One region of the Paenibacillus sp. J22P165 genome, then DNA from elsewhere that is predicted to be linked to it. Evidence: a T-box and tRNA genes for the amino acid it is inferred to sense, from the RefSeq annotation. Region 1 holds a T-box; the other holds one or more tRNA genes.

Region 1 (8,515 bases):
TGATTACGTAGCAATTCCAGAAAGCTTTGGCCAGTTATCGTAAGCAGTATGCATTCTTCTAAGGTTTGAGCAGAGGCAGACCGTGGTTTGCCATCGATTAGGGACAACTCGCCGAAGCTTTCACCGGATTTGCAAATCGATAATATTTTCTCTTCGCCTGTTTGGCTAGTTGTATAGATTTTAACAGAACCGCTAAGCACCATATAGAAGACAGAGCCGATTTCTTTTTCTTGAAATAATATTGTACCTGTCTTATAAGTACGTCTTGTACATATTTCGGCAAGGGTGTTCAATTGATGTTCGTTTAGCTGAGTAAATAAAGGAACTTTCTTGATAAGCTCTAGCATAAGTTGTACCGCCTTTGTAGGTAGTTATTGGTAGGTTATGACCTCATTTTATCACAAGATCACGTAATAGGGGGCTAAATAATGGGAAATTCGAGCAGAATCGACAAACGATCAGCAGCCGCATTTCAAGAATCTAGAAAGCTGATTCCAGGAGGTGTGAATAGTCCAGTTCGTGCTTTTAAATCGGTGGGCTTAACACCTTTATTCATGGAGAGCGGATCAGGCTCACGAGTAACGGATATTGATGGGAATACATTTATTGATTACGTAGGTTCATGGGGACCTCTCATTGTTGGGCATGCGCATCCGAAGGTTTTGGAGGCCATTCAGGCTACAGCTATGAAAGGGACAAGCTTTGGAGCACCAACATTGCTCGAAACCGAGATGGCAAAGCTTGTTATTGAACGTGTACCTTCGATCGATATGGTTCGTATGGTTAATTCGGGGACTGAAGCAACCATGAGTGCGTTGCGACTAGCACGTGGATTCACGAAGCGCGATAAAATCGTGAAATTCGAAGGCAGCTATCACGGGCATGCTGATGCATTGCTGATCAAGGCTGGATCTGGCGTTGCTACGCTAGGATTACCAGACAGTCCTGGTGTGCCAAGCAGCGTGGCTTCTAACACAATCACCGTTCCTTATAATGATTTGGATTCTGTGAAGCTTGTTTTTGAAAAGTTTGGTGAAGAAATCGCTGCGCTAATTGTTGAGCCTATTGCCGGCAATATGGGAGTTGTACCTCCCGCGGCGGGCTTCTTACAAGGTCTTCGCGACATAACAAAGCAATACGGCTCATTGTTGATTTTCGATGAGGTGATGACCGGCTTCCGCGTACATAAGAACTGTGCGCAAGGGCTATATGGTGTAACACCGGATTTAACTTGTTTGGGTAAAGTAATCGGCGGTGGGCTTCCTGTAGGTGCCTACGGCGGTCGTTTAGACATCATGGAACAGATGGCGCCTGCGGGTCCGATTTACCAAGCGGGAACGCTATCAGGTAACCCTTTGGCTATGGCGGCAGGTTATGCAACGCTATCCTTACTAGGCGAGCCGAATGTGTATGAGGAGCTTGAGCGCAAGTCAGCGAGACTTGAAGCAGGCTTTACTGCGAATGCGGCTGAGTTCGGTATCGCTAGCACCATCAATCGCGTTGGTTCGATGGTATGCCCGTTCTTTACAGAAACGTCAGTGACGAATTATGATTCCGCTAAAACATCAGATCTTGGCCGATTCAATGCGTACTTCGGTCACCTCTTGGATCTGGGTGTATCCGTAGCACCTTCGCAGTTTGAAGGGATGTTTGTATCAACCGCGCACTCGGATGCGGATATTGAAGCGACGATAGAGGCTCATCGCGAAGCCTTGAAACGCTTATAAAAAGTAAGAAGAGGCAGCCCTCCGTAGCGTATTCTACGTGAGGGCTGCCTCTTTGTTTGTGATCTTTGGGTAAGTGGAACCGCAAGTCTCTTATCTCCTGTGCTCCACTCGAATAGATGGATTTAATACTGTTATATTTTGCGATTTTCTGAACAAACGAAGAATAAATGGAGAACCTACAGCTAATTTTATCCACTTTGCCTGATCCGAACGAATGAGGCAGTTTTACCTACATATTTTACAGTTAAATCGAATTTTCGAGCCAATTTCTCAAAAATAACTGTACATTTTCCAGTTAGCACAAAAGTGGTGCTCCTCGACATGGATGCGCGGAGCACGGGTGCGAAAACCAAATGCACACACGCGAAGCGTGCACGTCAGACATAACTCTCCGACGATGGTAGTTCGTAGCCTTCCCTGGGGCTACCCTAAATTGTGAACGATCCGTTGCCCGTAACTACTCGCGGCAAAGGGATGCACCTGCAAAAAAAAAAACAGTCAGCCTCCGTAGAATCGGATGCTAACTGCTTTAATTAATTCGGCTTAACAGTTGGTGAAGTTGTTGTTGATTGGGTATTAGGTGCAGTCGGTGCACCGTTACCCGTTCCAGTCGGCGTCCCACCGCCTGCTGGATTAGTGGACGGCTTAGGTGTCGCACTTGGTGTTGGCGATGGTGTTGCTGAATTAGTCGGCTTAGGACTGCCTGTATTTGTATTCCCGTTGCCAGGAGTTGGTGTAGGTGTAGGTGTTACAGTTGCATTAGGGTTTGGTGATGGTGTCGGTGAACCAGTTGATGGTTTATCTGTCCCACTCGGTTTTGGTGATTCCGTATTCGCTGGAGAAGTAGATCCGCCAACTTTACCAGGTTCCGACGAATTTTCTGGTTTTGGTGTAGGTGTTGCTTTTGGTGTAGGTGTAGGTAGTTTACCTTGCGCCTTCAGTTCTGCTTGTTCTTTCAAGAATTCAGGGTGAGTTGAAGCACCGCCTGCATCAATCGATGTCAATCCAGCCCAAATGTTCTTCACTTCGACTTTCTCCGGATGATCGAATACTAAGAAAGCTGAAGGTAAGCGACGCTCACCATAACGGCTAGATGGTTTTGTAATAAGTGCATTATTATAAACCATTTCAGAAGATGCTCCGCCATCAAGGAATCCAGCGTTGATGACATCGTCTTCTAGGAAAAGATCTTGAACTTCTTTCAGTGTAGCTCCAACACTTGACGTTTGACGGCCATCAATAACGATAAAGATAACGGTACCGTCTGCTTTTTGTCCGACAGCTGTACGCGGTGCACGTCCCCATCCGCCATCACCGCTTGTGATTAGCGGTTTACCGTTCGCGATAACACGCGGGTAGAAGGAAACAGCTTCCGTGACACCAAGCTCTAATAAGGCATTAATCGTATATTTTCCAATAATTAGCGTACCTTCTTTGGTAAAACCAACAATTTGTTGCGGGTTGCTTCCCTCTTGGTCGGTATAAAGGATTTCACCACCGGACATAATAGCACCGATTGGGGCAAATCCGTTTCCAAGTCCGTCAGGATCATTAAAGCCACCACCGTTGACTCCGGCAACAGCACCTGTACGTTGTACCATGGCTGTAATTCGTTCACCTTCACCTACTTTGGAAGGGACGACAACACGGATAGAACGTGGATCATATACATACATTCGCTTACCCTTCCACAGGGTACCTGAAATATCTTCCACTTTGACGAGACTCTCGATAGGGCGATTCGTATTAAATTGGACAGCTTCAATATCTTGTTTCTCGATGGAGTTAACTTCGGTTAAATTTTGCATCTCAAGAACCATTTGGTCCCTACGTTGCGCGCCAACAAAGATCCAAGCCCAGTCACGATGCTGGGTTGTAATCACGGTTTTGGCCAAATACTCACGAATGTAAGTCCCTGGTGGGGTTAAAAATAAAAAGGTCGAACTCAAAAATGTACACGCTGCTATAACAAGTAAAGTCCGCTTCAGCCAACTATAATTTCGAAAATGATTTGCAATTGAACTACCCAAGGTAAACCTCTCCTGCTCTATTAATAAATTGATAGAAAATGTCGAAAAAAAACAATACAAGATTAATAATATCATATTTTTGCATGCAAATGGTAATGGTAATTGTTAAAATAAAGTGTACATAATCCCTCTTTCTTAAGGAGCTCGTTCTAATTATGAAGCGTTATTACTTTTTTGATTTTCCGATCGACCTTATGGCGATAGTCTTTGTGTTTCTACTAATCCTGCTAGCAATCTTTCTATCATTTCGCAAAGGCACACGTTCATGATCGATTGGTCGCGTGATGGAGAATGGATGCTGCTGCCACTTCCTAATGAACAGTGGAAACCGCTTAAACCGGGTGCTGTTGAAGAATTAGCGGCCTATCTGCCGGTGCCTCGCAGATACTTTTTGCGCTTAGCCTCCCAGGGGCTTATTCGCATAGAAAATAATAAGATTCGGCTGAAGGCGTTTCCTCAGGAAAAAGCAGTATTTAAACCTGAGTCTTATGCATTAGACGTTTTATTTGAGGATGAGTTCACTTTAGTCGTTAATAAGCCAGCGGGGATGTCAGTTCATCCGGCGGAAGTTGGTCAAGGAGGAACGTTGGCTTCGGCCGTAGCTTATTATTATGAGACGACTGGACAAGCGTGTAGTATTCGTCATATACACCGTCTAGATCAAGATACGACGGGCGTTATACTTTATGCCAAAAATGAGTGGGCGCATGTCCTATTGGATGAAGCTATGCGGGAAAAGCAGATTGATAGGCGCTATGCTGCGATAGCTCAGGGGATTTTCGAAGAGAAGGAAGGATGGATTGATGAACCGATCGGCAAGGATCGTCATCAGCCAGGGAAACGTAGAGTCACTCCTAATGGCGATCAGGCGTTGACGCATTATCGTGTCCTTCAACAAATGAAAGCAGGAGCACTCGTTGAAGTGGAGTTGGAAACGGGCAGAACACATCAAATTCGGGTTCATCTCAGCCATTTAGGGCACCCGCTAGTAGGTGACACTCTATATGGAGGTTCTTCACGTTTATTCCAGCGACAAGCGCTTCATGGAGAAAGACTTCTATTTAAGCATCCGATTACACAAAATGAGATCGTGTGTCACGCGCCGTATCCACTAGATTTCAAGTCATTATTGGAACAGATGTCCGTGAATTGAAAAATGTAGTCATGCCTGGCCTCCTTGACCCATATACTTTTAGAGACAATCAAGTATATCACCCAACAATTCGGAGCTGATTCATGTTTCGAGTTAACGGAAGGGAGGATTCATTCGGTGTCTGAACAACAACCTGGGTTACGATTTGATATTTATGAACGTGTGCATTTGCAGGAGAATTTGGCGGCCATACAAGAATTGAATGAAGTAGAATTACTTCCGCATATTCAAGTATTAACGCTGGATGATCAAGCGATTTTAAAGGGGAATCTACTACTTACAGGTAACTACTTTAGTGAAGAAGGCGGGAGCCCTCGCACACTTGAGCATTTGATTCCTGTCGAAATTACGCTGCCTTTGAATCGCATTCATCGTGTTGAGGATATTCAGGTAGAGATCGAGAATTTTGATATCGACCTATTATCGGCACGCAGCTTGAATGTAACAGGCGTTCTGTCCTTGCAGGGAGTAGAAATGGTCTCTGTGCCACAGGAAAGCTGGCGGGAGGAAGAAGAGGTTACTTTTGTTCATCAAATTGAGTATCCGCGCTCCGAGCCCGTTATGCCGTATGTACCGATGCCCATAGCTGAACCTGCACCGGTTGCCCAAGAACCGCAGATTCAACAAGTGATCCAACCACCGCCTGCGCCTGTCCTTCCTACACCATTACCGACGCCAGCACCAACGTTGATTGCAGCTGCACCTGAACCAGCAGTCATTTCATCACAGCCTACCTCTCATGGCGATGATACGTTTGGCGTAGATGTGGAACAAATCGAGCTGAAAGTAACTCCGCATGCCGATAGTACCGTTGTAACGGAGGAGAAAAAGGAGCTTAAAGTTGCCTTTGGCAAGAAGGCAACGGACGCTGTGGAGGTTAACCCTTATGGCATCAAATCGCTATTATCTAAGGCAGGCTCGTATCTTTCCGACAAGCGGATTGCGGAAGCAGAGGCGCAAGCGGCTCTTGAGGCGGAATCGCGGATAGACCCGGTAGAATGGAGACGATTATTTCTGCAGAGCCGATCGGAGTCGCAAGAGTTCCGCAAGCTCAAACTCTGTATTGTTCAGAAAGATGATACGTTAGAATCCATTGCGAAGCGTTATCAACTGACAACGCGTGAGCTTCAATTGATGAATCGTCTTAGCGATCAGGATATTGTCGTGGGTCAAGTTATTTATTTGCCCAAATAAATAACCGATACATAAGCAAGAGCCTCTGGCTGCTGATAGCAGCCGGCTGCTCTTTATGTTTGTTAAGACGTATATAGAGCCTAATTTTAACCAATACTAAAAAATAAACGTTTACACCGGTTCGAAAATATTGACTGTTTAGCAAATATTCGTTATCATATAGTGTAAATCATTTTCAAACCAACATATGGAATTGCAAAGATAGGGAGTAGTAGTCGGAACGCCCTTCAGAGAGTGGAACTGCAGCGCTGAGAGGTTCCTCAGGATACATCCGATCGAAGTCGCCCTGGAGCAGTAAATGTGAGTGCAATCGCCGAGTAATCGTTTCTCGCCTGCATTAGCATTTTCCGGTCGCAGCCGTTATCTGTTTTAAGTGTCATGTTATTTGCCAATGGGGCAAGTATCATGAAATGAAGGTGGTACCACGGAAGCTATACCTTTCGTCCTTTTTGGGGCGAAAGGTTTTTTTGTGTTTATAACAACTAGCCAGATATGGAGGTACTCTTATGACCGAAACGAAATTACAAACAGAAATGCCTACCACGTATGACCCGAAAGAAGCGGAACGTAAATGGTACGACTACTGGATCAAGAATGAATTTTTCAAAGCAGGCAACCGTCCTGATGCGGAAACGTACACGATTGTAATACCGCCTCCGAACGTAACAGGTATGCTGCACATTGGGCATGCTCTAGATTTCACACTGCAAGATATTCTCATCCGTACGAAGCGTATGCAGGGCTTTGACACGCTATGGCTGCCGGGTTCTGACCATGCAGGTATTGCGACACAAACCCGCGTAGAGCAGAAGCTTCGCGAACAAGGGCAAACGCGCTATGATCTTGGGCGTGAGAAATTCTTGGAGAAGGTCTGGGAGTGGAAAGAATTATATGCCGATACGATTCGTGAACAATGGGCTAAAATGGGCTTTTCTCTTGATTATTCGCGGGAACGCTTCACACTGGACGAAGGGCTTTCGCAAGCGGTTCGTGAAGTTTTCGTAAGCTTGTTCGAAAAAGGTTTGATCTATCGCGGAAACTATATCATTAACTGGGATCCAGCGGCACGTACGGCTCTTTCAGATATTGAAGTAGAGTATAAAGAAGTTCAAGGTGCACTCTACCATTTGAAATATGAAACAACAGACGGTTCAGGCTCCATTGTAGTTGCTACGACACGACCTGAGACGATGCTGGGTGATACGGCGGTTGCTGTTCATCCGAAGGATGAGCGTTACAAGCATTTGATTGGCAAGTCATTGCTGCTTCCGATTGTGAACCGTGAGATTCCGATTATTGCAGACGACTATGTTGAGAAAGAGTTCGGCAGCGGCGCGGTCAAAATTACACCTGCGCATGATCCAAACGATTTCGAAGTAGGAAAGCGTCATAACCTGCCACAAATTCTCGTTATGGATGAATCCGGAACGATGAACGCTAATGCAGGCCCTTACCAAGGCCAAGACCGTTTCGAGTGTCGTAAAAACATCGTGGCAGATTTGAAAGAACAAGGTGTTCTAATCAAAATTGAAGAACATGTTCACCAAGTTGGACACAGTGAGCGTAGTGGTGCAGTTATCGAGCCGTACCTATCGACACAATGGTTCGTTAAAATGCAGCCGCTTGCTGATCAAGCGATTGAAGCGCAAAAATCAGGCAAGGGTGTTAATTTTGTACCAGATCGCTTCGAGAAAACTTACCTGAACTGGATTGAAAATGTTCGCGACTGGTGTATTTCCCGTCAGCTATGGTGGGGACACCGAATTCCTGCATGGCACTGTGCGGATTGCGGTCAAGTTACTGTAACTCGCGAAGATGCGACAGCGTGCTCCCATTGTCAAAGCGCGAATCTTAACCAAGATAACGATGTTCTGGACACATGGTTCAGCTCAGCGCTATGGCCTTTCTCCACATTAGGCTGGCCAAATGATTCCGAAGATATGAAGCGTTTCTACCCGACGAGTGTACTCGTTACGGGGTACGATATCATTTACTTCTGGGTAGCTCGTATGATTTTCCAAGGACTTGAATTTACGGGTCAAATTCCGTTCAAAGATGTGCTGATGCATGGTCTTGTTCGTGATTCCGAAGGCCGCAAAATGTCCAAATCCCTTGGCAATGGTGTTGATCCGCTTGAAGTGATCGAGAAATACGGCGCAGATGCCATGCGTTATATGATTTCTACGAGCTCCACGCCAGGTCAAGATTTGCGCTTCCGCTGGGAGCGGGTAGAGCAAGCTCGTAATTTTGCCAATAAAATATGGAACGCATCCCGATTCGCCCTGATGAATTTGGAAGGCGTAACTGCAGCAGATATTGATTTAACGGGTAAATTAGGTACCGCAGATCGTTGGATATTGCATCGTTTGAATGAGACGGTTCGTGATGTTACGCGTTTGATCGACAGCTAC
Region 2 (8,515 bases), on a different contig from region 1:
AACTTGAACATTTTCAAGATATTAAAGATGGAAAAAGCAAAGGAGAAATTGTCATGACTTCAAGACCAAATGCAGAACAAACACCGCAACAACCACTTCATTCCGGTTATGGGCCGAGGACAACTGCAGAGGAAGTAATTAGGGGAGTTGATTTGAGTGGAAAAACTGCAATTGTTACTGGCGGATATTCTGGCCTTGGTTTAGAGGTTTCCAGAGTACTCGCGGAGGCGGGAGCTCATGTTGTCATTCCTGTGCGAACACCGGAAAAAGCAAAGACTGCTATAGCTTCTATTCCTGGTGCGGAAATGGAGATACTGAATTTATCAGACCCGGCTTCAATTGACGCATTTGCTATACGATTTGAGGAGTCCGGACGGCCACTCCACTTGCTGATCAATTGCGCTGGTATCATGGCCACTCCAGAACAACGTGATAGGAGAGGCTACGAGCTCCAGTTCGCCACCAATCATCTAGGGCATTTCCAACTCGCCTCGCGACTTTGGCAGGCCTTAAAGCGTGCTAACAATGCCCGAGTTGTCTCCGTTTCTTCGGGTGGGCACCGAATTAGCCCGGTTCACTTCGAAGATCCGAATTATCTGATTCGTCCCTATAGTAAATGGGAGGCGTATGGACAATCTAAAACGGCGAACGCGCTATTTGCTGTGCAGCTAGACATCTTGGGAAAAGCACATGGTGTGCGAGCATTCTCGGTGCATCCAGGAACAGTTGTAACGGATCTTTCGCGTCATTTATCTGACGAGGAAATGCGGGCAGCAGGAGCTTTAGATGAGCAAGGCATCCGCAAGTTTTCTGGAACAACAGAGGAAAATAAAACAGTTCCAGAAGGAGCAGCTACCATCATCTGGTGTGCGGTGAGTAATCAACTTGATGGCAAGGGTGGCGTCTACTGTCAGAATTCAGACATATCACCACTAATGTCAGCGGATGGCAACCTAGACCCTAATGTCCCTGGAGTAAGTCCTTGGGCAGCAGATGAGCAAGCCGCCGCTAAGCTTTGGAAACTTAGCGAAGAGTTAACTGGAGTACCTTTCATTACTTAACTTTTCATCACTGGTGCTTAATAATTAGATGAATGGCTCACGGAGTGCTTATTAGCACATACTCCTATCTCTTTCGTACCTACAATCAGTTGAGATATGAGATTATACTTGCAGTTCCTCCTCTGCTATTGTGTAAATAACCCATTTAAACACACCATACAAGAGTGAAAAACAAATCTTATCTCTACAGGAATAATAGCTTAATAACATTTGTATCCCTGAGGAAAAGTTTATCCTTAGGTTTTTTTTGTTATTGAACATATATCCAAATAGATTCGCTTTCATATCGAATGCGTGTTCGGTATATAATAAATAACACAAATATACGTTCGTGTGTGGTGGTGATAAATTTGAGCTTATTATAAAGAGTTGAGAACGAAGAGGATTGAATTGTTGTAATCTATTTGGTACCCAACTTGTACCCATACGAGGCTAGAATATTCGCCTGTTATATATATTTATCATCGCTGTACTAATGCAGAAAACCCATGAAGCACAAGGCTTCACGGGTTTTCTGTTATATATGACCTGTAGTGGGCTCGAACCACTGACCCCTACCCTGTCAAGATAGTGCTCTCCCAGCTGAGCTAACAAGTCGTTTATGGATACAGGTTATAATATACCAAGAATTCGAGAGATTGTCAATTGTTGGAGAGCTTACTTCCGCCAGAAAAAGAGTAGTTTTTTTAAGTTTGAATCAACTTTTCTCTTCTTTTTGGACCGAGGGAGAAAAGCAGTAGGATCACTTTCTGCTGTAGGTGAATCGGTGGTTTTTCCGAGTAAAAGGGATCGCTCTTCTTCCGTAACACCAAGAGTTGTCATTGCGCGTTGTCAGCCTTTCTGGTAATGATTATGAAGTAAATGTAACATATCTATCCGATGTTTCCTAGTATAGCTTTCTTCTTGCGTGAATTTATGGTAACTTGAGATCATTAGAGTTTGGGAGGACTAAGGTTATGACGAAACAACAGCATCGTTGGAATTTACGTTTGAAGAGTAGTAATGTTTATCTAGGTACTGTGTATTTGGGGGATCCGCTGCCGGAAGTGGAAGATGTGATCATGATTGGCGAGAAGAAATATACAATTCTTGAGCTGGGAAGTACACGAGATGCAAGTGACGTATTTGTAGAGGAAGTTAAGAAGAAATAAGAAAGACATGAAGGAAATAATGAAGGAGCTGATCTTTAATGATCGGCTCCTTCGTTTGTTAGGTGTGAATAGTTATGTAAGATGATACAAAGACGCTAGGCAGTCCACAAACATTTTATTGTACTCTTCACGTGTAAGGTCCTTGCTGCAAGCGATGTCTCTTCCTAAAAATTGAAACCAGGTAATTTCAGTACCATTTTTCTTATACACAAACTTGTCTTGTTGAATAAGGAATGTTTCATTTTCAAAAAAGGGGACATTGTCAAATTGAAGGGCAGGTTCGTTTTGCTTTTCGCTGACTAAAGTGGCCAGTAAAATCAACATACGGTAAGGATCGCGGAAAATTTCATATTGCGTGGTCATCGGTTCAACACTCCTTTTTCGGGTATCCGAGCAAGGTAATCATACTAAAACGATAGGATCAATCATAGATGTTTGCAGGAAGTAGTGAGGAAATTGAAGGAAAATCGGAGGAATTTGAAGGGAATAGAAAAAAGACTGAGGTTCACTCTAAGGAGGATCGAGTGAATCAGTCTTTTTTGAGCTTGCTCCTACATCAAAGGATTAGCGTTTGTAGCCGCCGAGAGATTGTTCAGCCATTTGCACTAATCTTTTTGTGATGTTGCCACCGATTGAGCCAGCATCACGGGATAACAAATTACCGTTGTAACCAGAAGGGGAGAGAGGGACACCAATTTCCTGAGCGACTTCATACTTCATTTGATCAAGTGCTGCCTTTGCTTGTTGTACGACTAAAGTGTTAGATCTAGCCATTCAAAATCATCTCCTTTTTTTTGGTACACCAGTATTATTTGAATGTTCAGAATATTTATTCGCGAAATTTTAAAAAAACAAAGAAATTTTTAATGCCAATATTTTCTATATAAAATTAGTCATAATAAAATCAATAAACCCCCAACGGTTAAGTTGAGGGTGATATGTGATCATTTATGATAACGGTTTCATTATTCTTCGGATTGTTCAGCTTCTTCAGCTTGTTCCTCTGCAGCAGCTGCTTCTTCAATCGCTTCAGCGATTACTTCTTCAGCTTCAGCCTCTTGACTCACCACTTCTTCAGTGGATTCAGCAGAGATTTCTTCTTCATTTTGTGAAACTACTTCTTCTTCTTCTTGGCTCATTTTTTGTCACCTCCTCTGATACGTATAGTAACATTGTAGCACTTCTAATAGGTTATACAAGTAGCTTGGACACCTAACTATCAGATTTAATGTAGAATTGATGGGTTTGTCACTTTTTAGGGAAAACGCCATGCGAAACACGTCGAATATGGGGGGGGAAAACCACTGTTTTCGCGGCTTTCAGCGATTGTGCATGTTTTATTTTTCTATGAATATAAATGAGCCTAAGCAACAATATTTGTTGAATTACTATGCTGAGTTTCTATGAAAACTCATAGGAGGAATCCGAATGAATCGGTCGGATGTAATTTTGGAGCTACAACTTGTACCAGAGTTATTGAAACAAGCGGAAGCGATTTATGTGGATGCCGTGTCTGAATTGAATTGGGCAAAACATATGCTTCTAACAAAAGAGTATGAAATAATCGGTGAAGGTCTCGTAACAGGCAAGAATGAGCTTCAACGGCAAGCAGAATTGTGGCCACATACGAAGGACTTGCAGAAGCAGGTATTACAAATGGAAGACGCGGTTGAACATACGAAAGTTGAGTTTCACTTTTACAAACGTAAATTAGAAAACCTTCAAATTATTGCAAAGCTCATGACTATTTTATAACCCTAAGGGAAGATGATGAAAATGCCTGCGATCGAAAGATTGCAGGTTTTTCTATGTTGAAACGGAAGTTTTTGAAAATTTAATAGCTGTCACGTGGTTATCAGTAAGGTCAGTTGTGCATCCTATGGGTAGAATATACCAATGTGTGGTTTTACAGGAGGATTGTACAGGATGAAATCAATTCAAATTATGGTGACCGCGAGCGTGGGGCTAATGCTATTGTCTGGTTGCCAAGCGGTCAGAAGTACGTCAGTCGCTGAACCCACTGCACCCACTGAAACGGTCCGTGTTACGCTCATTGGAGCCGACAATCAATCTGTTGGTTCAGCGCAATTAACCGCTGTCAGTGAAGGTGTACAGATGGATGTGCAGGTTAGTGGGCTTTCACCTGGCGTTCATGGTCTGCACATTCATGAGAAAGCGATATGTGAAGCACCGACGTTTGATTCTGCTGGCAGTCATTTCAATCCCCATCAGAAGGAGCATGGCTTTTTAAATCCAAAAGGAGCTCATGCAGGGGATTTGCCTAATCTCGTTGTAGATGCACAAGGCAATGGGCGATTCAGTGCGGTTACAAAGGCAGTAGTCCTAGAAAGAGGAAAGCCTAATTCGCTGTTTAAGCCTGACGGGACAAGCTTAGTCATTCATGAGAAGGCAGATGATTTAAAGACGGATCCATCAGGCAACTCGGGTAAACGGATTGCTTGCGGTGCTGTGAAATAAAGGAAGGGGTTTCGAGAACATGATTAAAACACAGGATCTCAAGCTGCAAATGGATGAATTAACGAAACAAAACGATATGGTACTCATTGAATTAGAATCGGTAAAGAAAATGTTGATGTCAAGTAGCCAAGGTTCTCAAGACACTCAGGGGCAGCAACAGGCTTCTTCGAGCAGCGGGGGTAACGCACAACAGGAATCAACAATGAATAGTTCGCAAAGTCAAGGTCAAGATCAAGATCAAGGTCAAAATCAATCACAAGCTCAAAGTCAAAATCAAGATCAGGGACAGAATGCAAGTAATGGTCAAAATAATAATCAAGATCAATCACAGCAAACGAAATCAGGTCAAGGAAATGCTGGGAATTCGAATAACCAGCAAGTAACAGACTTAGCGAATGAGCTTTTGAAAATTAAAGATTTAGTTGTTAAACTGGAGCAAAAGACGTCGCAGTACGTCAGCAGCCAGTCAAATGGTTCATTAACAGAAAAAGATGCCGTTAATCTGATTCTGACGTTAATGAACGGGATGGTAGACTGGGCAAGTGAATTTGTCTCATCCAAGGCTTCCTCTAATGGTCAAGTGCAATAACGCCGCTCCTATAAAAAAAAGCAAAAAGGCTGATTGAAATCAGCCTTTTTGCTTTTTATTAAAAGATATACCTATTAGGGCTGTACCGCTTCGGTTTTAAAATTCATTTGCTTTGCACAATATTCAATGATTTCACTCCGCCGCACGATCCCAATAAATTTATCTGAATCATCCACGACAGGTACGAAGTTTTGTACTTTTGCTAAATCAATGAGATCGATCATATCTGCATGAATATGAACGGGTTTATTTTTAACACGGAGAGGGACCTCTTCAAGCACATGCCGGTGGGCATTCTCGAAGCCGATATGTTCGGAATTTTTAAGGAACCACAAGAGGTCACCTTCCGTTACAGTTCCAACATAATGGCCATCATCCGAAAGAATTGGGACAGCCGTATATCGATGATACTCCATTCGTTCCAGTGTTTGACGAAGGGTAGCTTGTGGAGTCGCGGTAATAACTTCGGATTTAGGTAAAAGGAAAAAAGCGATATTCATCAGTTACACTCCTTACATAAGAATCAATGTGTCTAGTATAACAAACTTTACGCATAGAATCTAAACTTGTGTTAGATGCTAGTAGTGAGGTGAACGGAAATGAATCGAGCATTGACTACGGCGTTGGTTGGTATCGGCGCTGCTCAAGCCATCAAATTACCATTAACATATGTGTTCAGTAAAAAATGGGACTGGTCGCAATTGGTCCAAACAGGTGGGATGCCAAGTTCCCATTCTTCCGGTGTTACAGCATTAGCTACCTATATCGGAATGAAAAGAGGTTTTTCGGCCATTGATTTTGCTGTAAGCTCCGTATTTGGGGCTGTCGTCATGTATGATGCGATGGGTATTCGAAGATCAGCTGGCGAAATTGCAGTGGAAGTGAATGATTTAGACGAGCAGGTCGAACGAATAGCTAGAGAGCACCCCGGACTCTACCATGCCAGAAGAAGGAAGGCCTTGAAAGAACGATTAGGTCATTTGCCTCGTGAAGTTGCTGCCGGCGCATTGTTAGGGCTTGCCATTGGTACATGCAGTTATTTACTTGAAAGAAAATAAAGACGTGGTCACTGTACATGTGGACAACATTTCCGGAATGGGATAAGATCAAGAAACGATCTTAGAGAGGAAGAAGCCCACATGGAAACTATTCGTGTTACAACAATGGATCAATTGAAATCTTGTTTTGCTGTGCGATTTAACGTATTTGTTGATGAACAACAAGTCCCCGCACACCTGGAGATGGATGAGAAGGATGAGTCCCCAGAAGCCTGTCATCATTTTCTCATCATGGATGGTGATGTACCCATCGCTACATCCAGATGGTATGAATATCAAGAAGCAACTGCTAAACTACAGCGTGTTGCTGTCTTAAAAGACTATAGAGGGCGTTCGTTAGGGAAACAGCTTATACTTGCGATGGAACAACAGGCGCTCGAACTAGGTTGCAAATATGCCATTCTAGACGCACAATGTCAAGCAGAAGGTTTTTATAGTCAGTTAGATTACAAAGTGATTTCCGATGAGCCGTTCTACGACGCTGGCATTTTACATGTGAGAATGAAGAAAACACTTTAACTAACAGAGACATTGTCATTTGCAGTAGTCACTGCTGCGGTAAGTGGGAAGGTAAGAATAAATCGGGTGCCGATCCCGAGCTCGCTTTCGACTTCTAGTGTACCATGATGATCCTGTACAATTTTATAGCAAATGGATAATCCCAGACCTGTACCGGTTTCTTTGGTAGTGAAGAATGGATGGAAAATCTTGTCCAACTGATCACTCGGAATACCAGGTCCATTATCCGCAATGATTAAAGTCGCGCTCTTCTGATCGCGGCTTAATTTCATGTGGAGAGAACCGTTTGCTTCCATCGCCTCGCAAGCATTTTTCATCATGTTAAGCAAGAGCTGAATCATCTTATCTTGATCCATTAGCATATGAACCCCATAGTTCGCCTCATGAAAATGGATCTCATGCCCAGAGCTGGTGGCTTCGGATTCAATGAGAGAAATCACTTTGAGAACGCATTCATTTAATGAGTGCGTTTGAAAGACGGTTTGGTGCGGCTTAGAGAATTGAAGAAATTCACCGGTCAAATCACTCATCCGACCAATTTCATCCATAATTAATCCATACCAATTTTCAATGTTGTAATCGTTTGCTTTTGATAATTGCAAAAAACCTTTTACAGTTGTTAAAGGATTGCGAATTTCATGAGCCATGCCAGAAGCAAGTTCACCGACCACACGGAGTTTCTCTGACCGTTGCATTTGTTCCTCGCGTTTTAACCAGGATTCACGTTTCTTCATAAATAAGTTATGCTCCGCGTGCAAAATAAGATCATCTTTCGTCAAAGCATCTTGTGGAAATATCGCTATGCCATATGTATTTTGTATACCAGTCAACTTGGGAAGTTCAGAATCGAGCTTTTGTTGATACGACGCAGTAGTTAGAAAATCTTTGTGAAGCGGCATGACGACTGCGAATTCATCACCTCCATATCGTGCTATGAATAGTGCATCTTTGAAAAGGATTTGAAGGAGATCCGCCATTTGCTTGAGTACGAAATTACCTGCTTGGAATCCCCCAGAGGTATTCATTGCCTTCAGATCCGTACAGTCGATTAGAAACAGCACAAGGGGCTGATGATGTTTGATTTGTTGTTCGAGTCTGCGATGACATTCTTCATAATTATAAAGGCCAGTAAGGGAGTCTTTTTGCGTTATTAAGTGGCGTTCATTGCGAATGCGATCCAGTTTACCAGTACGGAGATGGGCAGTTCTCGTAAGCCAAGTAACAGCAGCGAAGTCGAGGATACTCATAAAACCAAACATGGTGTTTTGAGAGGCAGAATGGGTTATGAAATTAACCGTTGTCACATAAGTAATCATGCATGCTAAAGCCATGGCCCATGCTTTTAACTTGTTTTCTTCCTTGTAAGAATGGTGTGAGAGTGTTAATAAATATAAGGGATAGCAGAGACTAGATTGTCCAAGTGCATGAAGCGAAGCAATGAGGAGAAGTTGAACCCAAGGCATAGCAGGATGAAGATTGGAAAAGCGAACAGCTAAAGCAAAAAGAATAATGGCTAGAACGAATGAAGGGATGTTCAATACTGAATGCAGATAAATTGTATATAGGCCATACAATAGTACATAAACATAATAAACCCCATTAATAATCACCGTATCAGCTCCCGATTGGAATTTCCGCCGTTCACCTACTCATGTGACA

Evidence for each region. A T-box is a leader RNA that pairs with one kind of tRNA and senses whether it is charged. The one in region 1 lies ahead of AC58QM_RS15875 (valine--tRNA ligase), so its partner is inferred to be a tRNA-Val.
Region 2: it encodes a tRNA-Val, which carries the amino acid that the T-box ahead of AC58QM_RS15875 (valine--tRNA ligase) is inferred to sense. The anticodon was not compared.

Annotation. Positions count from the first base shown of each region.
Region 1 is NZ_JCAUAP010000006.1:149,674-158,188, forward strand. Features, by position in the region: gene AC58QM_RS15850 (Crp/Fnr family transcriptional regulator) at 1-347, opposite strand, end outside; gene hemL (glutamate-1-semialdehyde 2,1-aminomutase) at 429-1,727, shown strand; gene AC58QM_RS15860 (phosphodiester glycosidase family protein) at 2,261-3,757, opposite strand; gene AC58QM_RS15865 (RluA family pseudouridine synthase) at 4,023-4,910, shown strand; gene AC58QM_RS15870 (LysM peptidoglycan-binding domain-containing protein) at 5,028-6,104, shown strand; T-box leader at 6,294-6,555, shown strand; gene AC58QM_RS15875 (valine--tRNA ligase) at 6,611-8,515, shown strand, end outside.
Region 2 is NZ_JCAUAP010000007.1:472,070-480,584, reverse strand. Features, by position in the region: gene AC58QM_RS19725 (oxidoreductase) at 1-1,061, shown strand, start outside; tRNA gene AC58QM_RS19720 (tRNA-Val) at 1,586-1,658, opposite strand; gene AC58QM_RS19715 (hypothetical protein) at 2,018-2,212, shown strand; gene AC58QM_RS19710 (hypothetical protein) at 2,285-2,575, opposite strand; gene AC58QM_RS19705 (alpha/beta-type small acid-soluble spore protein) at 2,777-2,986, opposite strand; gene AC58QM_RS19700 (hypothetical protein) at 3,178-3,351, opposite strand; gene AC58QM_RS19695 (hypothetical protein) at 3,641-3,967, shown strand; gene AC58QM_RS19690 (superoxide dismutase family protein) at 4,139-4,690, shown strand; gene AC58QM_RS19685 (hypothetical protein) at 4,710-5,279, shown strand; gene AC58QM_RS19680 (CBS domain-containing protein) at 5,354-5,779, opposite strand; gene AC58QM_RS19675 (divergent PAP2 family protein) at 5,879-6,337, shown strand; gene AC58QM_RS19670 (GNAT family N-acetyltransferase) at 6,419-6,856, shown strand; gene AC58QM_RS19665 (ATP-binding protein) at 6,853-8,466, opposite strand.